DNA from 3 places in the Streptomyces sp. NPDC087300 genome. Region 1 is predicted to be linked to each of the others. Evidence: riboswitches for the same ligand, from Rfam matches in the RefSeq annotation. Region 1 holds a riboswitch; each other region holds the start of a gene.
The links. Region 1 has a riboswitch for S-adenosylmethionine ahead of ACIO9J_RS19825 (aminotransferase class V-fold PLP-dependent enzyme). Riboswitches for the same ligand answer to the same signal wherever they lie in the genome.

Region 2: another riboswitch for S-adenosylmethionine. It lies ahead of thrC (threonine synthase); the one in region 1 lies ahead of ACIO9J_RS19825 (aminotransferase class V-fold PLP-dependent enzyme).
Region 3: another riboswitch for S-adenosylmethionine. It lies ahead of ACIO9J_RS11095 (hypothetical protein); the one in region 1 lies ahead of ACIO9J_RS19825 (aminotransferase class V-fold PLP-dependent enzyme).

What each region holds. Positions count from the first base shown of each region.
Region 1 covers NZ_JBIUYI010000004.1:906,775-914,555, forward strand. The annotation lists gene ACIO9J_RS19805 (c-type cytochrome) at 1-321, shown strand, start outside; gene ACIO9J_RS19810 (Rieske 2Fe-2S domain-containing protein) at 318-1,376, shown strand; gene ACIO9J_RS19815 (cytochrome bc complex cytochrome b subunit) at 1,382-3,016, shown strand; gene trpD (anthranilate phosphoribosyltransferase) at 3,187-4,251, shown strand; SAM riboswitch class IV at 4,337-4,454, shown strand; gene ACIO9J_RS19825 (aminotransferase class V-fold PLP-dependent enzyme) at 4,664-6,100, shown strand; gene ACIO9J_RS19830 (glycerate kinase) at 6,040-7,248, opposite strand; gene ACIO9J_RS19835 (SLC13 family permease) at 7,285-7,781, opposite strand, start outside.
Region 2 covers NZ_JBIUYI010000007.1:13,545-21,325, forward strand. The annotation lists gene ACIO9J_RS28405 (right-handed parallel beta-helix repeat-containing protein) at 1-532, opposite strand, end outside; gene ACIO9J_RS28410 (trehalose-6-phosphate synthase) at 707-2,098, opposite strand; gene ACIO9J_RS28415 (hypothetical protein) at 2,195-4,297, opposite strand; gene ACIO9J_RS28420 (glucosyl-3-phosphoglycerate synthase) at 4,336-5,280, opposite strand; SAM riboswitch class I at 5,436-5,570, shown strand; gene thrC (threonine synthase) at 5,564-6,889, shown strand; gene ACIO9J_RS28430 (MoaD/ThiS family protein) at 6,982-7,257, shown strand; gene ACIO9J_RS28435 (cold-shock protein) at 7,685-7,781, shown strand, end outside.
Region 3 covers NZ_JBIUYI010000003.1:19,755-27,535, forward strand. The annotation lists gene ACIO9J_RS11075 (hypothetical protein) at 1-551, shown strand, start outside; gene ACIO9J_RS11080 (amino acid permease) at 626-2,137, shown strand; gene ACIO9J_RS11085 (GNAT family N-acetyltransferase) at 2,156-2,710, opposite strand; gene ACIO9J_RS11090 (SDR family NAD(P)-dependent oxidoreductase) at 2,757-3,491, opposite strand; gene ACIO9J_RS11095 (hypothetical protein) at 3,590-3,898, opposite strand; SAM riboswitch class IV at 3,945-4,054, opposite strand; gene ACIO9J_RS11100 (radical SAM protein) at 4,076-5,434, opposite strand; gene ACIO9J_RS11105 (alpha/beta fold hydrolase) at 5,541-7,067, opposite strand; gene ACIO9J_RS11110 (hypothetical protein) at 7,067-7,525, opposite strand.

The DNA of each region.
Region 1 (7,781 bases):
GAAGGTGGTGCGTTGACGCACGGCAAGTTCGCGCCTTCGCTCGAGGGTGTCTCCCCGAAGCACGTCTACGAGGCCATGCAGACCGGCCCGCAGAACATGCCGTCCTTCCCCGACACCACGATGCCGGAGAAGGAAAAGAAGCAAATCATCGCGTACCTCGACGCGGTCAACGGTGAGAAGACCGAGAGCCCTGGCGGTCTCAAGCTGGGTGGTCTGGGTCCGGTCAGTGAAGGCCTGTTCGGCTGGATCTTCGGCCTCGGCTCGCTGATCGCGGTCGCCGTGTGGGTCGCCGCTCGGACCGCAAAGGCCAAGAAGTCATGAGTAGCCAAGAGATTCCAGAAGAGAAGAACCTGCCCAGCGAGCAGGGGGCCGAGCACGGCTCGGTGGCGGTCGCGGACGAGAACCCGTTCGCCGACCCGGGCCTTCCGCCCCACGAGCACCGTGTCCAGGACATCGACGAGCAGGCCGCGAAGCGCTCCGAGCGCGCGATCGCGTTCATGTTCACGCTGTCGATGCTGGCGACGGTCGGCTTCATCGCCTCGTTCGTGACCATTCCCGCGGACAAGAACATCTTCGTCTGGCCGATCGGTCACATCAGCGGCCTGAACTTCGCCCTGGGTCTGACCCTCGGCGTGGCGCTGTTCTGCATCGGCGCGGGCGCGGTCCACTGGGCCCGCACCCTGATGTCCGACGTGGAGATCGCCGACGAGCGGCACGCGATCGCGGCCGAGCCCGAGGTCAAGGCCAAGGTCATGGCCGACTTCAAGGCCGGTGCCGAGGAGTCGCAGTTCGGCCGGCGCAAGCTGATCCGCAACACGATGTTCGGCGCCCTCGCGCTGGTCCCGCTCTCCGGTGTCGTCCTGCTGCGTGACCTCGGGCCGCTGCCCGAGGACAAGCTCCGGCACACCAAGTGGGCCAAGGGCAAGATGCTCGTGAACATGAACACCCACGAGCCGCTGCGTCCCTCGGACGTGCAGGTCGGTTCGCTGACGTTCGCGATGCCCGAGGGCATGTCGGAGCACGACCACGACTTCCAGACCCAGATCGCCAAGGCCGCCCTGATGATCGTCCGGATCCAGCCGGAGAACATCAAGGACAAGCGCGAGCTCGAGTGGTCGCACGAGGGCGTCGTGGCGTACTCCAAGATCTGCACCCACGTGGGCTGCCCGATCTCCCTGTACGAGCAGCAGACGCACCACGTCCTCTGCCCGTGCCACCAGTCCACCTTCGACCTCTCCGACGGCGCCCGAGTGATCTTCGGCCCGGCCGGTCACGCCCTGCCGCAGCTGCGCATCGGTGTGAACGAGGAGGGCTACCTCGAGGCGCTCGGCGACTTCGAAGAGCCCGTCGGTCCTGCCTTCTGGGAGCGCGGATGAGCACGATGAGCAATTCGAATGCTTCGAACGACAATCGGCAGAAGGCGCCCGCCGGTGAGCGGGTGGCGGACTGGGCCGACGGCCGGCTGGGGATCTACTCCCTGGCCAAGGCCAACATGCGCAAGATCTTTCCGGACCACTGGTCCTTCATGCTCGGCGAGATCTGCATGTACAGCTTCATCATCATCATCCTCACGGGTGTGTATCTGACGCTGTTCTTCCACCCGTCGATGAACGAGGTGGAGTACGCGGGCAGCTACGTCCCGCTGCAGGGTCAGCTGATGTCCGAGGCGTTCAACTCGACCATGCACATCTCCTTCGATGTGCGCGGTGGTCTGCTGATCCGGCAGATCCACCACTGGGCGGCGCTGATCTTCCTCGCGGCGATGTTCGTGCACATGATGCGCGTCTTCTTCACGGGTGCCTTCCGCAAGCCGCGTGAGGTCAACTGGCTGTTCGGCTTCCTGCTGTTCGTCCTCGGCATGTTCACCGGCTTCACCGGTTACTCGCTCCCGGACGACCTGCTCTCCGGCACCGGTGTCCGCTTCATGCAGGGCGCGATCCTGTCCGTCCCGGTCATCGGCACGTATCTGTCGATGTTCCTGTTCGGCGGGGAGTTCCCGGGCGGCGACTTCGTGGCGCGGTTCTACTCGGTGCACATCCTGCTGCTGCCGGGCATCATGCTCGGCCTGATGGTGGCGCACCTGATCCTGGTCTTCTACCACAAGCACACGCAGTTCGCGGGGCCCGGGAAGACCAACAAGAACGTCGTCGGCATGCCGCTGCTCCCGGTCTACATGGCCAAGGCCGGAGGCTTCTTCTTCCTGGTCTTCGGTGTCATCGCGGCCATCGCGGCGATCGCCTCGATCAACCCGATCTGGGCGCTCGGCCCGTACCGTCCGGACCAGGTGTCCACCGGCGCCCAGCCCGACTGGTACATGGGCTTCGCCGAGGGTCTGATCCGTGTGATGCCGGGCTGGGAGATCAACGCCTGGGGCCACACGCTCGTCCTGGGCGTGATGATCCCGCTGGCGGTCTTCCCGCTGGTCCTGGTGGCCATCGCGGTCTACCCGTTCATCGAGTCCTGGGTCACCGGGGACAAGCGCGAGCACCACATCCTGGACCGCCCGCGCAACGCCCCGACCCGTACGGCCTTCGGTGTCGCCTGGATCACGGCGTACTTCATCATGCTGGTCGGTGGTGGTAACGACCTGTGGGCCACGCACTTCCACCTGTCGCTGAACGCCATCACCTGGTTCGTCCGGATCTTCTTCTTCCTCGGACCGGTCATCGCCTTCATCGCGACCAAGCGGATCTGCATGGGTCTGCAGCGGCGCGACAAGGACAAGGTGCTGCACGGGCGCGAGTCCGGCATCATCAAGCGCCTGCCGCACGGTGAGTTCGTCGAGATCCACGAGCCGCTCAGCCAGGAGCAGCTGCACACCCTCACGGCGCACGAGCAGTACCAGCCGCTCGAGATCGGCCCCTCGGTCGACGAGAACGGCGTCGAGCGCAAGGTGTCCGGCTCCGAGAAGCTCCGGGCCAAGCTCTCCAAGGGCTACTACGGGGAGGACAACCAGATCCCCAAGCCCACCGCCGATGAGTACAAGGAGATCACGAGCGGCCACGGCCACCACTGATCAACCGAAGCTCTTGAAGCTCTGACCACAAGGTCGCCACGGCAGGAGCCCCGTCCATCTCATGGACGGGGCTCTTTGCCGTCCCTGGCGCTGGATAGGGTGGTCCCGTCCCTCATCGAGGGGCGCGTCACCCCAGGTGACCAAGACGACTAGAAACCCCAGGAGCGGCCATGAGCGCTGTGACCCCCGCAGGAGGCACTACCGCGGCGGGCCGTTCCTGGCCCGACGTACTGAACGGCCTGCTGAACGGGCGCGACCAGAGCGCCGACGACACCGCGTGGGCGATGGACCGCATCATGCGGGGCGAGGCCACCGACGCGCAGATCGCGGGCTTCGTGGTCGCGCTGCGCGCCAAGGGCGAGACCGTCGAGGAGATCTCCGGTCTGGTCCGCACGATGTACGAGCACGCCAATGTGATCGAGGTGCCGGGGGAGACCGTCGACATCGTCGGGACCGGCGGCGACGGGGCCAAGACCGTCAACATCTCGACCATGTCCGCGATCGTCGTTGCGGGCGCCGGCGCGAAGGTCGTCAAGCACGGCAACCGCGCCGCCTCCAGCGCCTCGGGCTCCTCCGACGTACTGGAGAAGCTCGGGGTCAACCTGGAGCTGCCGCTGAAGCGGGTCGTGGAGGTCGCGGAGGAGGCGGGCATCACCTTCTGCTTCGCGGTGAAGTTCCACCCGGCGCTGCGGCACGCGGGCGCGGCCCGCGGGCAGCTGGGCATCAGGACCGTCTTCAACCTGCTCGGTCCGCTCACCAACCCGGCCAGGGTGCGCTCCCAGGCGGTCGGCGTCGCCGATGCGCGGATGGCGCCCATCGTGGCGGGCGTCTTCGCCGAGCGCGGCCACTCGTCCCTGGTCTTCCGCGGCGACGACGGTCTCGACGAGCTGACGACGACGGGGACCTCCCGCGTCTGGGTGGTGCGCGACGGTGCCGTGCGCGAGGAGACCTTCGATCCGCGGGACGTCGGCATCGAGCTGGTGCCGATCTCCGCGCTGCGCGGCGCGGACGCCTCGTACAACGCGGAGGTCGCGCTGCGCCTCCTGGACGGCGAGACCGGTCCCGTGCGGGACGCGGTGCTGCTCAACGCGGCCGCTGCGCTGGTGGCCCTGAAGCCGACCGACGAGCCGTTCGCGGAGCAGATCGGGGCCGGCATGGCGCGGGCCGCCGCGGCCATCGACTCCGGGGCCGCCAAGAAGGCGCTGGAGCGCTGGGTGGCGGCCACCAACCGCTGAGCGGCCCGCCGGTGTGACGCACGGCGCAGTCCGGATCCTGGACTGCGCCTTGCGCGGCGAAGATCGTGTGGCAGGATGCTGCACAGGTCATGAGTGACAGCGACTACGGCCCCGGCCCGCTGTCCGGCAACCCTCCGTCCGTGGCGGGGTGCCCCGGGTGAAGACCAGGTCGTACGCAGCAAGGCGTATGGCAAGCGCGGACCCCTCGCAACCCTGGGGTCCTGGTCCTCAAGGGAGCAGTCTCGTGAGCAAGCGAATGCGATAGGGCCTCCGGCCCCGTTTGCAGTACCCACCTCCGCCCGGCCGAGAGCGCCGCGCGTCGAGGCACCACCCGCACCGGACGAGCGCTTCGTGCTGCCGTCGTGCGGGAACGTACGCAGCTGTTCCGCCATGCCCGCAGGGAGATACCGCCATGTCCGCACGCCCCGCCGCCCAGGTCGCCGCCGCCCCCGCCGCCACCCCCTCCGCCACCGACGCCGCCGACCCCTGCTGTGCCGCGCCGCTGCCCGTGCTCGGCAGGGACGTCACCGTGCCGCTGGTCACCGGCGGCGAGGTGACGTACGCGGCGCTGGACTACGCGGCGAGCGCGCCCGCCTTGCAGCGGGTGTGGGACGACGTGGCGGCCTACGCCCCGTACTACGGCAGCGTGCACCGCGGGGCCGGCTACCTCTCGCAGCTCTCCACCGACCTGTTCGAGAACTCCCGCACCACCGTCGCGGAGTTCCTCGGCTGCCGCGAGGACGACCAGGTGATCTTCACGCGGTCGACCACCGACTCGCTGAACCTGCTCGCCGCCGCACTGCCCGCCGACTGCCAGGTGTTCGTCTTCGAGACCGAGCACCACGCCTCGCTGCTGCCCTGGCGGGACGCGCGGGTGACGTACCTGAACGCGCCGCGCACCCCCGACGAGGCCGTGCAGACGCTGGAGCGCGCGCTCGCCGACCGCGACCCCTACGGTCCCGCCCTGGTCTGCGTGACCGGTGCCTCCAACGTCACCGGTGAGCTCTGGCCGGTGCGCGAACTGGCCGCCGCCGCGCACGCGCACGGTGCCCGCATCGTGCTCGACGCCGCGCAGCTCGCGCCCCACCACCCCGTCTCCGTCGAGGAGTTGGACGTGGACTGGGTCGCCTTCTCCGGGCACAAGCTGTACGCGCCGTTCGGCTCGGGCGTGCTCGCGGGGCGCTCCGACTGGCTGCGCGGCGCCGAGCCCTACCTCGCGGGCGGCGGCGCCTCGCGCAAGGTGGCGCGACGCCCCAAGGAAGCAGGCGGCGGCGTGGACGTGGAGTGGCACGACACCGCCGCGCGGCACGAGGCGGGGTCGCCGAACGTGATCGGCGTCTACTCCATCGCCTCCGCCTGCAAGGCGCTCTCCGAGGCCGGTTTCGACGAACTGGTCGGCAGGGAGCGGCACTTGATCGCGAAGGTGCGCGAGGGGCTCGCCGAGGTGCCCGCGGTGCGCGTGCTCTCGCTCTTCGGTGACGACGCGCCGCGCGTCGGCGTCATCTCCTTCGTCGTGGACGGCTGGAACAGCTCGCACTTCGCCGCGGCGCTCTCCGCCGAGTACGGCATCGGCGTGCGCGACGGCCTGTTCTGCGCCCACCCGCTGGTGCGCACCCTGCTCGGCGGCGAGGCCGACGAGCCCGGCGAGTGCGGTGCCCCCGAGGCGGCGCCCGGCGAGAAGTCGCTGAACGCCATCCGCGTGAGCTTCGGCGCGGGCACCCCCGACGAGCACGTCGAGCGCTTCGTGCGCGCCGTCAAGGAGCTGGTGGCCGACGGCGCGCGGTGGAACTACCGCACCGAGGACGGGCGTTGCGTGCCGGACCGCGGCAACGACACCGTCGCGGCCTGAGCGGGCAGGCGCGAGCCGAGCTGGATCATCCGCAGGGCCCGCTCGGTCGCGTCGGTGAGGAACTCGCCGCCCCGGCCGAGCGCCTCGGTCAGTGAGACGGGCGCGGGCAGGATCGAGCTGTAGGCGTCGACACCGGCCGCCCGCACGTGGTGGGCGCCCTGGCCGATCGTGCCGGCGAGCACGAGCACCGGGCGGTCGAACAGCTTGGCGCGGCGGGCCACTTCGGCGGGGATCTTGCCGCGCGGGGTCTGGTGGTCGAGGGCGCCCTCGGCGGTGATGACCAGATCGGCGCGGGCGAGCCTGGCGTCCAGGTCGAGCCTGCCCAGCAGCACGTCGAAGCGGGGGAGCAGGGCGGCGCCGAGGGCCGCGAGTCCGGCGCCGAGTCCGCCGGACGCGCCCGTGCCGAGGCCCAGGCGCAGATCGGCGGTGACGCGCAGGTCGCGGGTGAGGACGTACGCCCAGTGTTCCAGCGCGGCGGCGAGCTCCTCGACCTGGGTGGCGGTCGCGCCCTTCTGCGGGCCGAAGACGCGGGCCACGCCTCGGTCGCCGCACAGCACGTTGAAGGGGTTGCAGGCCACCTGGATCTCGGTGGCCGCGAGGCGCGGGTCGATGCCGCCGGTGTCGATGCGGCTCAGCCGCTTCAACTCCCTTCCGCCGCGCGGCAGTTCCCAGCCGTCCACGTCCAGGAGGCGGGCGCCGAGGGCCTGGAGCGCACCGGCGCCGCCGTCCGAGGTGCCGGAGTCGCCGCAGCCGACCAGGATGCGCCGCGCGCCCGCGTCCAGGGCGGCGCGGATCAGCTCGCCGACGCCGTACGTCGTGGTGGCGCCCGGGTCGCGCAGATCGCGGGGGACCAGTGAGAGGCCCGCCACCGCCGCCATCTCGACCACCGCGGTGCCGTCGGGCAGCAGCGCGAAGTGGGTGCCGATCGGCTGGCCGACGGGTCCGGTGGCGGGCAGCGCGACGAGGCGGCCGCCGTCCGCGGCGGCCAGCGCGCGCGCCGTGCCCTCGCCGCCGTCCACCAGCGGGATCAGATCGGTCTCGGCGTGCGGGACGACACGGCGTACGCCCGCGGCGATGGCCTCGGCCGCGGAGCTCGCGGACAGGGACTCCTTGAAGCCGCTGGGGGCGATGGCGAAACGGGTCAGCATGAGGGTCTCCAGAAGGGTGGTCGGCGAGGGCGGGGCTCAGCGGACGGGTACGCCGAGCAGGGGCCACAGCGTCACGGCGCACAGCAGGACGAGCGCGGCGGACAGCGGGGCCAGGACGGCGGAGAGCCGCAGCAGGTCGCGCGGGGTGTAGGTGGGAACGCCAGGCACCTCGGCGAAGAGCGTGACCGGCTTGGCCGAGGCGGGCAGCGTGTGGCAGAAGCCCGCGGCCGCGGTGGAGGCGAGCGCGGCCGCGACCGGGTTCACGCCCGCGCCGACGGCCGCCGCGACGACCAGCGGGACCAGGACGGAGGAGCGGGCCGAGCGGGACTGGAGGACCAGGTGCGCGGCCGTGCTGACGGTGACGACCACGGTGAGGAACAGCCACGGGGGCAGGTCCAGGGGCAGGCCGCCGACCAGCCACTTCGCCGCGCCCGAGTCGGCGAGCGCGACGCCCATCGCCATCGTCGCGGCCATGAAGAGGAGCAGCGACCAGGGGACGGTCTTCAGGGCGTCCTTGAGGCGTACGGTGCCGA
Region 2 (7,781 bases), on a different contig from region 1:
CCTTGAAGTCGGCGCCGTTCACGTCGCGCACGTCCACCCCTTCGACGACGAAGTGGTCGGCCGTGCCGTAGTCCGTGAGCTGCACGTACAGGCCCGCGCGGCGCTCCGTGGTGGTGGCCGGGCCGGTGTTGGACAGCGCCAGGTTCCGGATCTCCCACTGCTCGGTGTTCACCAGGTGCAGTGCGGCGCGGGCGCCCTCGGCCTCGATGTGCGGCTTGGCCGCGCGCTTGTCGCCGTAGGCGTCGATGCGCACGGGGGCGCCGGCCGCACCCGCACCTTTGGGAGCCAGCACCCCCGTGCAGCTGGTGCCCCGCTTGAGCAGGAGCCGGTCGCCGGGCCCGAAGGCGTGTCCGCTCGCCTTGGCCACGGTGCGCCAGGCCGCCTTCGCGGAGGTGCCGGTCGTGGCGTCGTCGCCTTTCGCGCAGTCGACGTAGTACGTGGTGCCGGTGCCTGCGGCGGCGGTCGGGGTGAGCGCCGCCGTGGCCGCGGCGAGGGCGGTGAGGAGCACGATGCTCGTGCGACGCGGGGTCATGAGGGGACCGTAGCCACGGGGGGCTCGGCGGCCTATGGACAAACGCGGGGCGCGCTTGGACTCCCGGTGGGCCCGCTTGTGCGGGCTCGTTCGGCGTCCGTCTCTTCGCCGCTCCGCGGCGGGGTTCCCACCCGACCACCCGTTACTCCGCGCCGGGCCCTCGGCGTAGGGACCTCACAGCGCTTCGAGCTGGTCCAGGAACCACTGCGCGGGCGGCAGCGCCGTCGCCGCCGACGCCAGGCGCTTGGTGCGCTCCGCGCGTTCGTCGTCCGCCATGGTCAGGCCCGCGTGCAGGGCATCGGCGGTGGCCGTGATGTCGTACGGGTTCACCGGCAGCGCGTCCTCGCCCAGTTCCTCGTACGCCCCCGCCTCCCTGGAGAGGACCAGCGCGCAGCCCTCGTCGGAGACGACGGGGACCTCCTTGGCGACCAGGTTCATGCCGTCGCGGATGGGGTTGACCAGGGCCACGTCGGCGAGCCGGTAGGCGGCGAGCGAGCGCGCGAAGTCGTCCTCGACGTGCAGCACGACCGGGGTCCAACCCTCCGTCCCGTACTGGGAGTTGATGGACTCGGCGACCCGGGAGACCTCCTCCGTGTAGGCGCGGTAGACCGCCAGGTCCTGCCGGGAGGGGTAGGCGAAGGCGACGTGCACGACCCGCTCGCGCCACTCGGGGCGGGTGTCGAGCAGCTCCCGGTAGGCGAGCAGGCCCCGCACGATGTTCTTGGACAGCTCGGTGCGGTCCACCCGGACGATCAGCTTGCGGTCCTCGCCGGTCTGCTCGCGCAGCGCCCGCATCCGCTCCTCGACGTCGTCGCGGTGCGCGCGCTCGCGCAGGAAGTCCGCGTCGGCGCCGAGCCCGTGCACCCCGATCCTGGTGCCCGACGTCCCGCCGACCACGCGGACGCAGCACTCGGTGAACGCGTCGGCCCACCGCCCGGTGAGGAAGCCGAGCCGGTCGGCGCCGAGCATGCCGCGCAGGAGCTGCTCGGCCACGTCGTCCGGCAGTATCCGGAAGTAGTCGGCGGGCGCCCACGGGGTGTGCGAGAAGTGGCCGATCCGCAGGTCCGCGCGGAGCTCGCGGAGCATGCCGGGCACCAGGGCGAGGTGGTAGTCCTGCACCAGGACCGCGGCCCCGGGGCCCGCCTCGGCGGCCAGCGCCTCGGCGAAGGCCCGGTTGTAGGTCTCGTACGCCGTCCACTGCCTGCGGAACTCCGGTCCGAAGACCGGTTCGAGCGGCGTCTGGTAGAGCAGGTGGTGGACGAACCAGAGGACGGAGTTGGCGATGCCGTTGTAGGCGTCCGCGTGTACGTCGGCGTCGATGTCCAGCATCCGTACGCCCGGTTCGCCGACGCCGCGCCGCACGGCCTCCCTGTCGCCCTCGCCGAGCGCCGAGCACACCCACAGGGCGTCCGCCTCGTCGCCGATGGCGCTCAGCCCGGAGACCAGGCCGCCGCCGCCGCGGCGGGCGGTCAGCTCACCGTCCTCGCCCACCGCGTACGAGACGGGGCCGCGGTTGGAGGCGACGAGTACCTGCGCTGCTGATGCCGATCGGGACGCGGAGACCATGTGGCAGAACGTAGCCCGTCCCGCGAACCCTCAAACGTACGGCGGCCGGACTCCCGGTGAAGGGGGTCCGGCCGCCGTGGCCCGTGGGGCGACGCGTCAGTGGCGCCGTCCGTGGACCGCGGCGAGCGCCAGCACGCCGAGCCCGCACAGCGCGGCCGCGACCCCGCCGTACAGCATGGCCGAGTCGTCGCCGGTCTCCGCGAGCTGCCCGCCGGGGTGGCCGGCCTGGGCGGCCGGCTGCTGGGGCTGCTGCGGCGCGGGCCTGCCCTGCACCCGCTGGGCGAGGATCGCCGTGGTGCACGGGTCGTCGCCGCCGCGCGTCGACTTCGAGCAGTTGCTGCCGGGGGCCGTCACGGTGATGACGGTGACCTTGCCGGGGGTGCAGGACACCTTCACCTTCTGGGTGATGGTGACCTTGCCCTTGGCGGGCACGTTGCCCTGCCACACGTACGTCGAGCCCCGCTTGGTGACCTTGCCGGAGCTGGCGACGGGCGTGCTGCCAGGACGCACCTGCCAGGACGCGGTGGCGCCGATGCGGGGCTGGCCCGACCGGTTCTTCACGGTGATGGTGTTGGTGGTCGAGCCGCAGGCGGGGACGACCGTGCGGCCGGGCGAGCTGCCGACGACGACCGGCGGCTCGGGGTAGTCGATGACCGGCTCGGAGGCGCAGTTCGGGTCGGTGCTGCCCTTGTCGCAGTTGGAGCGCGGGGTCTCCACGTCGACGTTGTTGAGCAGCTTGCCGTCACCGCTGACCGGGTCGTGGACGGTGACCGAGTAGGTGACCGTGGCGGTCTGTCCGGGGCCGATGTCCCCGACGTAGCCGATCTTCGGCTTCGTGTACGAGACGGTGCCGGTGGACGCCTTCGCGTCCTTGTTGTACGTCGCGTCGTCGAGGTTGCCCGACAGGTCGTCGCTGAACTTGGCGCCCGGGTAGGGCAGTTTGCTGATGTTCTTCGCCTTGACCGTGTAGGTCAGCTTGTCGCCGGGCTTGACCTTGGCGGGCGAGGCGGTCTTGGTGACCTCCAGGTCGGGCACCGGCACGGAGAGGGCCAGCTGCGAGGGGACGTACACGTCGCCGGTGCTGGTGAAGGTCAGCTTCGCGGACTTGGCGCCGACCGGGATCGCGCCGTCCGGCACCTCGAACGCCTTGGCGTCGATGCTGAGGTTGTTGCGGTACTTGGGGTCGACCGCGCCGTCGTCCTCGCTGATGAAGAAGTTGTCGGTCCTGCCGGTGTGCGGCTCGGTGACCGGCTTGCCGTCGACCAGGAACTGGTCGCCCTTGGTGTTCCAGTCGCCCTCGTACGCGGTCACGCTGGCGTGGATGTCGCCCTCGGTGCGGTAGAAGCCGTCCACCGGCACCGTGGTGGAGCCGTCGGGGGCGGCGGCCCGGCCCTTGGTGGAGCGCTGGATGACGTGGCCGCCCCAGAGGTAGACGTTGCGGCGGTCCGGCGCGTACTGCTCGTTGGGCCCGTCGTACTTGTAGACGACGGTCAGCGACCAGCCGCCGACGCAGCCCTGGCCGCTCGGCGCCCAGACGTTGCCGACCGCGACCTCGACGGGGCTGCCGGTGGTGGCGCCCTGGAAGGAGTCGGTGACGTCGGCCTCGGCGGTGTAGTAGTGCGGGCCCTGGGTCGCGTTGGGGGAGCGGACGGCGTTCTCGACGCTCACCGTGTTCTCGGCGCCGCCGTCGACCCGGATGACGGGGGCCGTGGTGAGCGGGTCGCCGGGCGCCGGGTCGACGGGCTTGTTGCCCTCGCGGTTGAGGTCGCAGATGTCGCGGACGGTCCTGCCGAAGCGGTGGGTGCCCGCGTTGCCGCCCCAGAAGAGCCGGGCGTAGTCGACCTTCGCGCCGGGCGGGATGGTGACCTGGCCGGTGCTGGAGTCGAAGGTGTTGGTGAGCCCCGCGGTGTCGATGCGGCGCTCGATGAAGTTGTTGTTGTTCTTGGTGCCCTTGGCCTGCTGGGTCTCCTTGCAGGCGGCGGCCACGTCGGCCGGGCTCGTCGGACAGTCGAGGACCGTGTTGCCGATGGTCTTGAAGTCGCCGTACAGCGATTCGTCGTAGCGCTTGGTGAAGGGCTCGATGACCTCAGCGGCGGCGGGCGCCGCGGTCGCGGTGAGCACCCCGGCGGCGACGGTGGCGGCGGCGAGCGTCAGGGCGCCCGCCCGCCGGATGGCTTTGCCTGCATGTCTGACCCACATAAATGTGCAATGTAGGCAAAACGCATGATCGGCTGTGGTTACGCCACGCGACGATGTGCATACTCGGCGATATCGGTCATAGGCGGACGTTCTTCCGTGTCGATCGGATAGGTCACCGGTTCGAATCCCTGCGCGCCGCGGACGAACTGCGTCAGCTCCGGGCGGACCAGATGGCCGCGCGCGAGCCGCAGCTGCGCGGTCCGGTAGATCGCCGCCGCCATCCGCCCGAGCGCCTGCCCGTCCTGGTGCCGGTGCTTGCGCACCCCGACGTCGACCTGCGCGAGCGCGTCCAGGCCCACCGTGTGCAGCGCGTCGACGAGCAGACCGAGCTCCACGCCGTACCCGACGGGGAACGGCAGCCGTTCGAGCAGGGACCTGCGGGCCGCGTACTCGCCGCCCAACGGCTGCACGAAGCCCGCCAGTTGGGGCCAGTGGAGATTGAGTATCGGCCGGGCCATCAGCTCGGTCACCCGGCCGCCCTGCCCCGCCGCGTCCCCCAGCGGACGGTCGTACATCGCCTTCACGAAGTGCACGTCGGGGTCGGTCAGGAGCGGTCCCACGATCCCCGAGACGAAGTCCGCGGAGAACTCCCGCAGATCCGCGTCGACGAACGCCACGACGTCACCGCGGGTGGCGAGCAGCGAGCGCCAGAGCACCTCGCCCTTGCCCGGCACGGCCGGGACGCTCGGCAGGATCTCGTCCCGGTGCACGACCCGGGCGCCCGCGTCGCGCGCCACCCGCGCCGTACGGTCCCGGGAGCCGGAGTCGACCACGAGGAGCTCGTCGACCAGACCGTCGCGCCCCATCAGCTCCCGGCGTATCACCTCGACGATCGAGCCGACCGTCTCCTCCTCGTCGAGTGCGGGAAGGACGACGCTCACCGAGGTGCCGCAGGCCCGTTTGGCGGCGGCAAGACGCTCCGGCGAACGGTCGGCCACGGACCAGGAACGCCTGCTCAGCCAGTGCTCGACCTCTTCCAGCACGGTCGTGGTCCTCCCGTATGTGATCCATCTCGCGGTACGGACGACTATCTCAAGGGTCCGGGGCTTCGGTTACAGTCTTGAACAACGCCGGTGACCATCGCATGTCGGGGTCACCGCCCCGTTGAGATCGACAACTGAAACCCATAATCGAATACCGCTCATCCAGAGGGGCAGAGGGATACGGCCCGTTGAAGCCCCGGCAACCATCCCGCCGACCGCGCACGCGAGGTCTCGGTGGGGAAGGTGCCAATTCCGTCTCGCGGCGAGATGCGTCGCGAGGAAGATGAGGAGAAAGGGCCTCGCCTCCATGGCTGTGCAGACCGTCGCCACCGAAAGCACCACCACCCCCGCCCCCGTAGACCTCGGCCCCGCATCGGGCCTTGCGTGCCGGGAGTGCGGCACCAAGTTCCCGCTCGGACCGATCTTCGCCTGCGTCGAGTGTTTCGGCCCCCTCGAAGTCGCCTACGACCTGCCGCTCGGTGACCCCGAAGCCCTCCGCGCCCGCATCGAGGCCGGCCCCGCCAACATCTGGCGCTACGCCCCGCTGCTGCCCGTCCCCGCCGACGTGGCCGAGAAGCCGAACCTCAACCCCGGTTGGACCAAGCTCGTCGAGGCCGACAACCTCGCCGCCGAACTCGGCGTCGAACAGGGCAAGTTGTTCGTCAAGGACGACTCGGGCAATCCGACCCACTCCTTCAAGGACCGAGTCGTCGCGCAGGCGCTCGAAGCGGCGCGCGCCTTCGGCTTCACCACCCTTTCCTGCTCCTCCACCGGCAACCTCGCGGGCGCCGTCGGCGCCGCCGCGGCCCGCGCCGGATTCCGCTCCTGCGTGTTCATCCCGCACGACCTGGAGCAGGGCAAGGTCGTCATGGCCGCGGTCTACGGCGGCGAGCTCGTCGGCATCGAGGGCAACTACGACGACGTGAACCGCTTCTGCTCCGAGCTCATCGGCGACCCGCTGGGCGAGGGCTGGGGCTTCGTCAACGTGAACCTGCGGCCGTACTACGGCGAGGGCTCCAAGACCCTGGCGTACGAGATCTGCGAGCAGCTCGGCTGGGTCCTGCCCGACCAGCTGGTCATTCCGATCGCCTCCGGATCGCAGCTCACGAAGATCGACAAGGGGCTGAAGGAGCTCATCGCGCTCGGCCTGGTCGAGGACAAGCCCTACAAGATCTTCGGCGCGCAGGCCGAGGGCTGCTCGCCGGTCTCCGCCGCGTTCAAGGCGGGACACGACGTCGTACGCCCGCAGAAGCCGAACACCATCGCCAAGTCGCTGGCCATCGGCAACCCGGCCGACGGTCCCTACGTCCTGGACATCGCGCGCCGTACCGGTGGCGCGGTGGAGGACGTGAACGACGAGCAGGTCGTCGAAGCGATCAAGCTCCTCGCGCGGACCGAGGGCATCTTCGCCGAGACGGCGGGCGGGGTGACGGTCGGCGTCACGAAGAAGCTGGTCGAGGCGGGGCTCATCGATCCCTCCCTGACCACGGTCGTGCTCAACACCGGGGACGGCCTGAAGACGCTCGACGCCGTCGCCGAGACGTCGCAGGCGACCGCCACGATCAAGCCGAGCCTTGAGGCGTTTCGCTCCGCGGGTCTGGCCGGCTGAGCTCGTAGCTTCCCCGCGGGCCGGTCGTGGCTGGTCGCGCAGTTCCCCGCGCCCCTTTCAGGGGCGTCCCCCGTACCCCAGAGGTGAATTCCATGAGCGTCAGTGTTCGTATTCCGACCATTCTTCGCACCTACACCGGCGGCAAGGCCGAGGTCGTCGCCGAGGGGGTGACGCTGGGTGAGGTCATCGCCGATCTGGAGAAGAACCACACCGGCATCGCCGCCCGCGTCCTCGACGATCAGGGCAAGCTGCGTCGTTTTGTGAATGTCTATGTGAACGACGACGACGTCCGTTTCGAGCAGGGTCTGGAGACGGCCACGCCGGACGGCGCCGGCGTCTCGATCATTCCGGCGGTCGCCGGAGGCTGAGCTTCCGCAGGCAAGAGCACGCCGCGTCATCCGAATTGCCCCCTCCGTGAGAGAAACGGAGGGGGCAATTCTGCATGGTTGAGCGCGGTACAGTTGGGAACAGTGCTTCGCCGTTAGTGCCGAGCGCATATACGAAGTCGGCCTGGAGCCGACAAGAAGTAGCCAAAGCGCGCTGTCCATCTGGGCCCTTTGTGGCTTTTGCCTGGCCCGACTTGCCCTGAGTTCCGGCAAATTCTCCTGATATTTCCGATCGTGCGTGCCCAGAATTCTCGTCCGATTGACCTGTTGCAGACGGCAGTTGGACAGATACATTCAGCGGCGGTCGACGCGTTCCGGCGCACACCCCCATCTCCAATGGGTGGTGGAGGTCTGACCCGGGTCCGCGAAGTGCGGTCCTGTGCAAGGGCCAGTAATAGGGGAGTTAGGCATGGCTCAGGGCACCGTCAAGTGGTTCAACGCGGAGAAGGGGTACGGCTTCATCGCGGTCGACGGTGGTGCGGATGTTTTCGTCCACTACAGCGCGA
Region 3 (7,781 bases), on a different contig from region 1:
CGGAGCCGATGCTCTTCCCCGGGCCCTGGCACCTGCTCGGCGAGGCCGACAAGCGCGATCCCGGCAATCGCGAGGCGTACCACCGGATGCTCCAGTTCGTGTACGGGCGCAGGCCCGACGGGCCCCTCACCGAGGCGTACAACTTCGTGCAGTGGGCGTCGGCGGGCGCCCCCGCGGGCTCCTCGCTGCACCTGCTCCCGCTGTACGTGCGCGTCGAGCGCTACCGCAGGGAGGGCGGCGGCGAGCGCGCCCTCGATCTGCACTGGATCTCCGAGGACTCCACGCGCGGCGCGCTGCGCGCCCTCCAGCTGTGGTTCGACTACTCGCCGCCCGCAGGCGCCTCGCTCCTCGACCTCAACCACCTGGCGCACGCGCTGTGGGGAGCGCACCAGTTCCAGGACGCGCTGCGGGTGTTCGAGGCCATGGATCCGTTCTTCACCGTCGTGCCCTGGACCTACCGCACCCGCTCCCCCGGCGACGCGGACGCGGCCGCCGAGGTCTTCGTCCAGGCCCGCGCCCGCTGCTCCAACGCCTCTCGCGCCCCGGGCTAGCACCACCACCCGGCCACCGGTCCCCCGCTCCCCAAATGTTCCCCACCGGAGGTACATCCGTGTCCCGCACCACCATGTCGAGCTCCGTCCCCGCGCCACCACGCCAGGACGAGGAAGAACGGCTCAGAGAGCTCGGCTACCAGCCCGTACTCGCCCGCCGCATGGGCGGTTTCGGCAACTTCGCCATCAGCTTCTCGGTGATCTCCATCCTGTCCGGATGCATGACGCTGTACGGCTTCGGCCTGGGCACCGGCGGCCCCGCGGTGATGCTCTGGGGCTGGGCGGGCGTCGGCCTCTTCGTCCTCTGCGTGGGCCTCGCGCTGGCCGAGGTGACCAGCGCGTACCCGACGTCGGGGGCGCTCTACTACATGGCCGACCGGCTCGGCGGGCGCCGCTGGGGCTGGTACACGGGGTGGCTCAACCTGCTCGGCCTGCTGGGCGCGATAGCGGGCATCGACTACGGCGCGGCCCTGTTCACCGGCGCGTTCCTGAACCTGAAGTTCGGCTTCACGCCGACGGCGGAGAAGACCTTCCTGATCTTCCTCTGCATCCTGCTGCTGCACGCCGTCCTGAACCTCTTCAACGTGCGCCTGGTCAGCCTGCTCAACTCGATCAGCGTGTGGTGGCACGTGGCGGGCGTGACCGTGATCGTCGGCGTCCTCGCGATCGTGCCCGACCACCACCAGTCGCCGTCGTTCGTCTTCGGCGAGTTCTACAACGGCACCGGCTGGGAGAACCCGCTCTACGTCACCGCGATCGGCCTGCTCCTGGCCCAGTACACGTTCTCCGGGTACGACGCCTCCGCGCACCTGTCGGAGGAGACCTCCAACGCCTCGGTGTCCGCGGCGCGCGGCATCGTGCGCGCCATCTGGGCCTCCTGGATCGCCGGTTTCGTGCTGCTCGCCGGTCTCACCTTCGCCATCCAGGACTACACGGGCACGATGAAGACGGACACCGGGGTGCCACCGGCGCAGATCATGATCGACGCGATCGGCGAGTCCGGGGCCACCGCGCTGCTGCTCATCGTGATCGTGGCGCAGCTCTTCTGCGGCAACGCCGAGACGGCCGCGGCGAGCCGCATGGTGTTCGCGTTCTCCCGCGACAACGCGCTGCCCGGCTCCGCGATCTGGCGCAAGGTCAGCTCCCGCACCCAGGTCCCGGTGCCCGCGGTGTGGCTCTCGGTGGGCCTGGCCGCGGTCATCGCGCTGCCCTCGCTGTACTCGGCGACCGCGTACACGGCCGTGACCGCCATCAACGTCATCGGTATCACGCCCGCCTACGCCATCCCGATCTTCCTGCGGCTGCGGGCCGGTGACCGCTTCGAGCAGGGCCCGTGGAACCTGGGCCGCTGGAGCAAGCCGATCGGCTGGATCGCGGTGGTCTGGGTGGCGTTCGTGACCGTCCTGTTCTGTCTGCCGCAGGCCTCGCCGGTCACCGTCCAGTCGATGAACTACGCGTCGATCGCGCTCGCCGTGGTGCTGATCCTGGCCACCGTGTGGTGGTTCGTGGCGCGCCGCTCGTACAGCACGCCGCAGGCCTACGGCTCGGACCGCGAGCAGGCCGAGGTCGCCGAGGGCATCGTCTGAGCGGTCTCGCGAACCGCCCTACGCGGGGCGGTCGTTGAGGATCCGCTGGAAGAGCCGGTGGTCGCGCCAGGCACCCTGGATGTACAGGAAGCCCGGCGCGACCCCGTACTCCTCGAAGCCGCACTTGGTGAGCACGCGCTGCGACGCGGTGTTGTGCAGGAGGGTGCCCGCCTCGACGCGGTGCAGGCCCAGTTGGCTGTCGGCGGCCTCGCAGACGACGTCGGCCGCCCCTGACGCGAGGCCCTTGCCCACCTGCCCGGCGTCGATCCAGTAGCCGAGGTTCGCGCTGCGGACCGGGCCGAGCACGATGTTCGACAGGGCGGCGTGCCCGAGGATCTCACCGCCGCCGACCAGCACCCAGTGTGCGGACCGGCCCGCCCGGCCCTCCTCCAACTGCGTCCGGAGCCGGTCGGCCTGCCCCTGTTCGGTGAAGAAAGGGGCCGGCCTGTCCGGGTCCCAGGGTTCGAGGTGGGCGCGGTTGCGCCGGTAGGCACGGGCGAGCGCCGCCGCGTCGTCGAGCGTGACCGGGCGTATCAGGACGTCGGGCGTGAGGGAGACCTCTCCACTGATCATGCGTCCAGATTACGAGGGGCCGCCCCGGGCCACCCGGCCGCCGAGGTCAGCGGCCGCCCGCGACCCGCAGGACCGTGCCCGTGGCGTAGGAGGCGTCGGCGGAGAGCAGCCAGGCGACGGCCGCGGCGATCTCCTCCGGCTGGCCCGAGCGCCCCATGGGGATGCCGTCGGCGAGCTTCGCCGGGCGCTGCGGGTCCGCGTGGAACTCGGTCCAGATGACGCCGGGGGCGACGGCGTTGACGCGGATGCCGTCGCCCGCGACCTCCTTGGCCAGGCCGACGGTCATCGTGTCGACGGCGCCCTTGGCGGCCGCGTAGTGCACGTACTCGCCGGGGGCGCCCAGGGTGGCGGCCGCGGACGAGATGTTCACGATCGCGCCGCCGCCGTTCGCCTTCAGGTCCCGCACCGCGCGCCGGGCGCAGAGCAGATAGCCGAGGACGTTCACGTCGAGCGCGCGGCGCATGCCCTCGGCGTCGGCGTCGGCGAGCGGCCCGACGGGACCGCTGACGCCCGCGTTGTTGACCAGGCCCGTGACGGGGCCGAGTTCGGCGGCCGCGGTGTCGAAGAGCCGGTCGACGTCCGCCGGTTCGGTGGTGTCGACCTGGACGGTGACGCAGCGGCGGCCCGCGGCGCGGACGGCGTCGGCGGCCTTGGCCGCGGCCGCTTCGTCGGAGCGGTAGCCGATGACGACGTCGTGCCCTTCCTTGGCGAGACGGGCGCTGACAGCGGCGCCGATACCGCGGCTGCCGCCGGTGACGACGGTGACGGGGTGGTGCTGCACGGGGGACCTCCGGCTCTGGGTGGCTGACTGTCGCGCCGCCCGGACACGGGGATCGCCCGCGTCCGGCACGCCGTCATCCTACGAACCGGTGATCTTCGTCAGCGGCGAGGGGCCTCCACGGCCGCGCACACCGGTGTGGTGCCCACGTGCTCGCGCCCCAGCCGCAGCAGGTTCCGGCCCGGCTGCCACTGGGCCGGGCCGTGCCCCTCCCGCAGGAGACGGCGCAGCCGCTCCGGTTCGTGCGTCCGCACGGCGGCGGGGACGCCCCGGGTCGGACCGAGCACGTGCAGGGCGATCAGGCCGTCGTCGGCGACGTCGTGCGAGGAGAGGAGCACGTCACAGCTGTCGTGGTCGTGGGTGTCACGAGCACGGGTGTCGTGGTCAGGGGTGTCGTACGCGTGCGTCATGGAGCGCCTCCGGAGTCGTGGACCCCGGGCGCTCGGGAGCCCCGGTGATCCGCCGTTCCCCGCGCGCCTCGCGCGGGGCGGGTCGTCACCCGGGGCACCCGCGACGGAGCGGGGTGCCGTCCAGCGAGCCGGGGCTTGACGCTGGAACTCGTGACCCGCCCCGACCGTAACACGGCTCTACTGGGGCGTCGCGGGGATAAATACGTCCTCCGGAGCGGCCTTCTCCGCGGGCAGGCTGTCCATGAAGGAGCTCACCGAGAACACCGCGTTGCCGGGGCCCGCGGGGCCGTAACCGGGCGGCGAGGAGAGGCCGTTGGCCTCCATCGTGGCGCGGTAGGCCTCCAGGAGACGCACGTGGTACTCCAGCGGCGCACCCTGCGGGTTGGCCTTGCCGAGCGGCGTAGTGGGCTCGGGGCACCACGTGGTGAAGCGGGGCGTGATGCCGCGCGACATGAAGTACTGCAGGCCCTCGACGGTGGAGTCGATGGCCTCGCCGACGGTCTTGAAGCCGAACGGCTCCGCCATCTCCACGCCCGCCACGAAGTTCGGGATGACGTTGCGCGGCCCGAAGACGTCGGCGGAGTCCAGGATGCGGCGGTGCCACTCGTCACGGCCGACGTAGCGCTCCTTGCCGGGGCAGTAGCGCTCGAACAGGTACGGGTCCCACACCTCGTAGTTGGGGTGGTAGATCCGCACTCCGTAGTCGTGGAAGCGCTGCACGTCCGCCTTGGGCAGGGCCTGGGCGACGACCTTGCCGATCCAGCGGCCGGGGAAGCGCTCCTCGATGGCCTTCGCGTACTGCCCGTAGAAGTCGGCCTCGTCCTTGCCCTGGAGCTGCGTGGTGATGGCGCCACCGGTGAGCGTGTACGCGGTGGAGGCCTTCGCGGTGTCGTACTTGTCGATGATGGCGAGGGCTTCGAGGACCTCGTCCAGCGGCTTCACGCCCGTGTAGGGACGGCCCGCGGCCTTCTGCTGGCGCCAGTTGTGGTTGATGTCGCAGTACTGGCACTCCTCCTTGGCGCCGAAGTACTGGCAGACCCGGAAGACCGTCAGATAGATCAGGTAGCCCCACTGGATGGTGGGGGCCACCTCCATCACGGACTTGCCGTTCTCCAGGGTGTGCCGGTAGTAGTCCGGCATCGGCGGCAGACCGACGTCGGAGATCCGCCTGCCGTCCAGGTAGAGGCCGAGCACGCCGTCGTCGTCGGCCGCGACCCGGTAGGGCGACGCGGGGTTCACGCGGACCGAGACGACGGTGCGGCGCAGCTCGTAGGGGCCGCCGGTGAGGACGATCTCCTCGGGCGGGCGGCGCAGGGCGGCGGCGCCCAGCTCGGGCAGGGTGCCGTGGTCGAAGGAGAAGATGAAGTACGACTTCGGCTTGACCTCGCCGCCCTCGTTGTCGCTGAGCGCCGACTCGTCGAAGGCGATCCCGCCGCGCAGCAGGTCCTCCTTGATCACGGCTTCCCGCGGCACGTTCGGGAACCGCTCCATGAGTGACTCGATGAGCTCAGTACGGTTCTCGCTGCGGCTTGGCATGGGCCGGGCACCTCGGATCCTTGTCGTCATTCTGTCCCGACCACGCTAATACCCGTCCGATCCGCTCCGGATCCGACTCCGGTCTCAGCGCCCCTACGCCGCAGGTCTAGGCTCCGGGTGGTGTGCCCCCTTCGACGACCGTGCCCGGCTTCGGCACGTCCAGGTCGGTGAGGTAGCGCAGGACCGTGTCCCGCTCGGCGCCCCCGTTGAAGATCTTCACGGCGTGGCCCCAGCCCTTCACCTCGACGAGCGCCGCCCGGTCCCCGAGCCGCCGCTGCACCGAGCGCGCCCAGTCCAGCGGGGTCGCGTTGTCGTACCGGGCGCCGATCAGGAGCAGCGGCGTCCTGGTGTCGACGGCCTTCTCGTCATCCGGCACGGCCTGGGGCGCGGGCAGGCCCTGGCAGAGGTTGGCGTACGAGACGGTGTTCGGGGAGTAGCCGAAGCGGGGCGCGGACGCGCGGGCCGCGCGCTGGTCGGCGAGGTAGGCCGCGGCGTCCGGGACACGCAGGTTCAGATCGGCGCAGACGGACAGGTCGGCGCCGGGCAGCAGCTTCTCGCCCTGCGGTACGCCGCCCTCGTCGGTCTCCCACGGCTTCCCGGTGTCCAGGGCGTGCAGGTACTGGGCGACGGCCGGCCAGGACGGGGTGAGGAGCATCGCGTCGATCGTGCCGTTCAGCTCCGCGAGGGGCACGTCCTTGCCGCCGTTGCGCAGCGTGCCCTGGGTGGCCCGCGCGGCGAGGTCCTCGTACACCCGCCAGGCGTCCCGCTCCCCCAGCTCGCAGTCGCGCGAGCGCCCGCACCACCGGGCGAACTCGCCGAAGGCGCCCTCCAGCGCCTTCGCCCCGGTGACGCCGAAGGCGCGCCGGCCGATCGCGGGGTCCATGACGCCGTCGAGCACGGCGGCCCGCACCCGGCCGCCGTACATCGCCGCGTAGCGCTGGCCGTAGACCGTCCCGTACGAATGTCCGTAGAGGGAGACCTGGTCCTCGCCGAGCGCGGCGCGGATGACGTCCATGTCGCGGCTGACGCTGCCCGCGTCGGTGTGCCGGGCCACGGCGCCGGAGGTGCGGGCGCACTCCGCGGCGAGGCCGGTGGCGCGCTTCTTCAGCCGGGCGAAGTCGCCGGTCGTCGTGACGGGCCGCTTGTCCGTGATCATCGCGGCCAGCGGCTTCGCGGGACACCGCACGGGGCTACTGAGTCCGGTGCCGCGCGGGTCGAAGCTGACGATGTCGAAGCGGTGTTCGGCGCCGCCCCACTCCTTGGTCCCTGCGACGTTCTGGACACCGGAATTGCCCGGTCCGCCGGGCAGGAACATCAGGGTGCCGATGCGCTCGTCCTGCCGGGTCGCCTTCCTGCGCACCACCGCGACGTCGAGCTTCTCGCCGCCGGGCGCGGTCCAGTCCACGGGGACGCGGACGGTGCCGCACTCGGCGCCCTTAGGCGCGCCCTCCGTGGCATCGGCGGGGCAGGGCTTCCAGGCGATCCGCTGCGGCCTCTCCGCACCGGCCTTCCCGGTGTCCGGTCCGCCTCGGTCGCCCTGGCCTCCCGACGAGCAGGCCGCCAGCGAGAGCAGGGCCGCGCCCGCCGTCACGGCCGCGAGCGTTCCTCTGCCACGTGTCGTGCGTGCTCCCATCAGCCGCGGGCCTTCATCGCGACATCCTTGTCCTGCCAGGCGTAGAGCACGCCGTCGACGCGGGCGCCGGACCACGTGCCGCAGTTCGTGTCGGCCTTCGCCGCGAGGTCCGAGGGGAACCAGTCGGCCTTGATGCGGGGCTTGCCCTGCGGCTCGCCCTTGACGCACTGCTTCGGGAACTTCCCGTCCGGCGTCGTGAACTTGATGATCCGGTCGTCGCCGGTGGTCGACATGACGTACTTGATGTCGGTCGCGTCGTCGGGCAGCCAGCGCGGCACGGACTTCCTGGCGCTCTTCGCCGCGGCGCCGTCCTGGTAGGACGCCTTCTCCCGGTGGTCGTCGAAGGGGTTGCTGGAGCCGCCGCCGCAGGCGGTCAGGGACACGGCAAGGGCGACGGCACCGAGCGCGCAGAGTGTCGTGCGGGCCGCACGGGGGCGGAGGGTGATCGGTCGGGACATGGTCATCGCTCTCTCGTCGGGGCGTGGGGGCGTCGGGACATCGGGGCGTGGGGACGTCGAGGCGACTGAACGTCGAGGCTTCAGGTCGCCGGCACGTCGGTTCGCCACTCCGTCACTGCGTCGCTTCGTCGGGCACCGACGCCCGGGGCTGGTGTGACTGCCTCCACGTTCGCCGCACCGGCCCCTCGCGCGCCTCGGCCCTTCGGTGGATCGCGGGGCCCCGGTCAGGCTTTCGGCTGATCCGCGGAGTGCGACC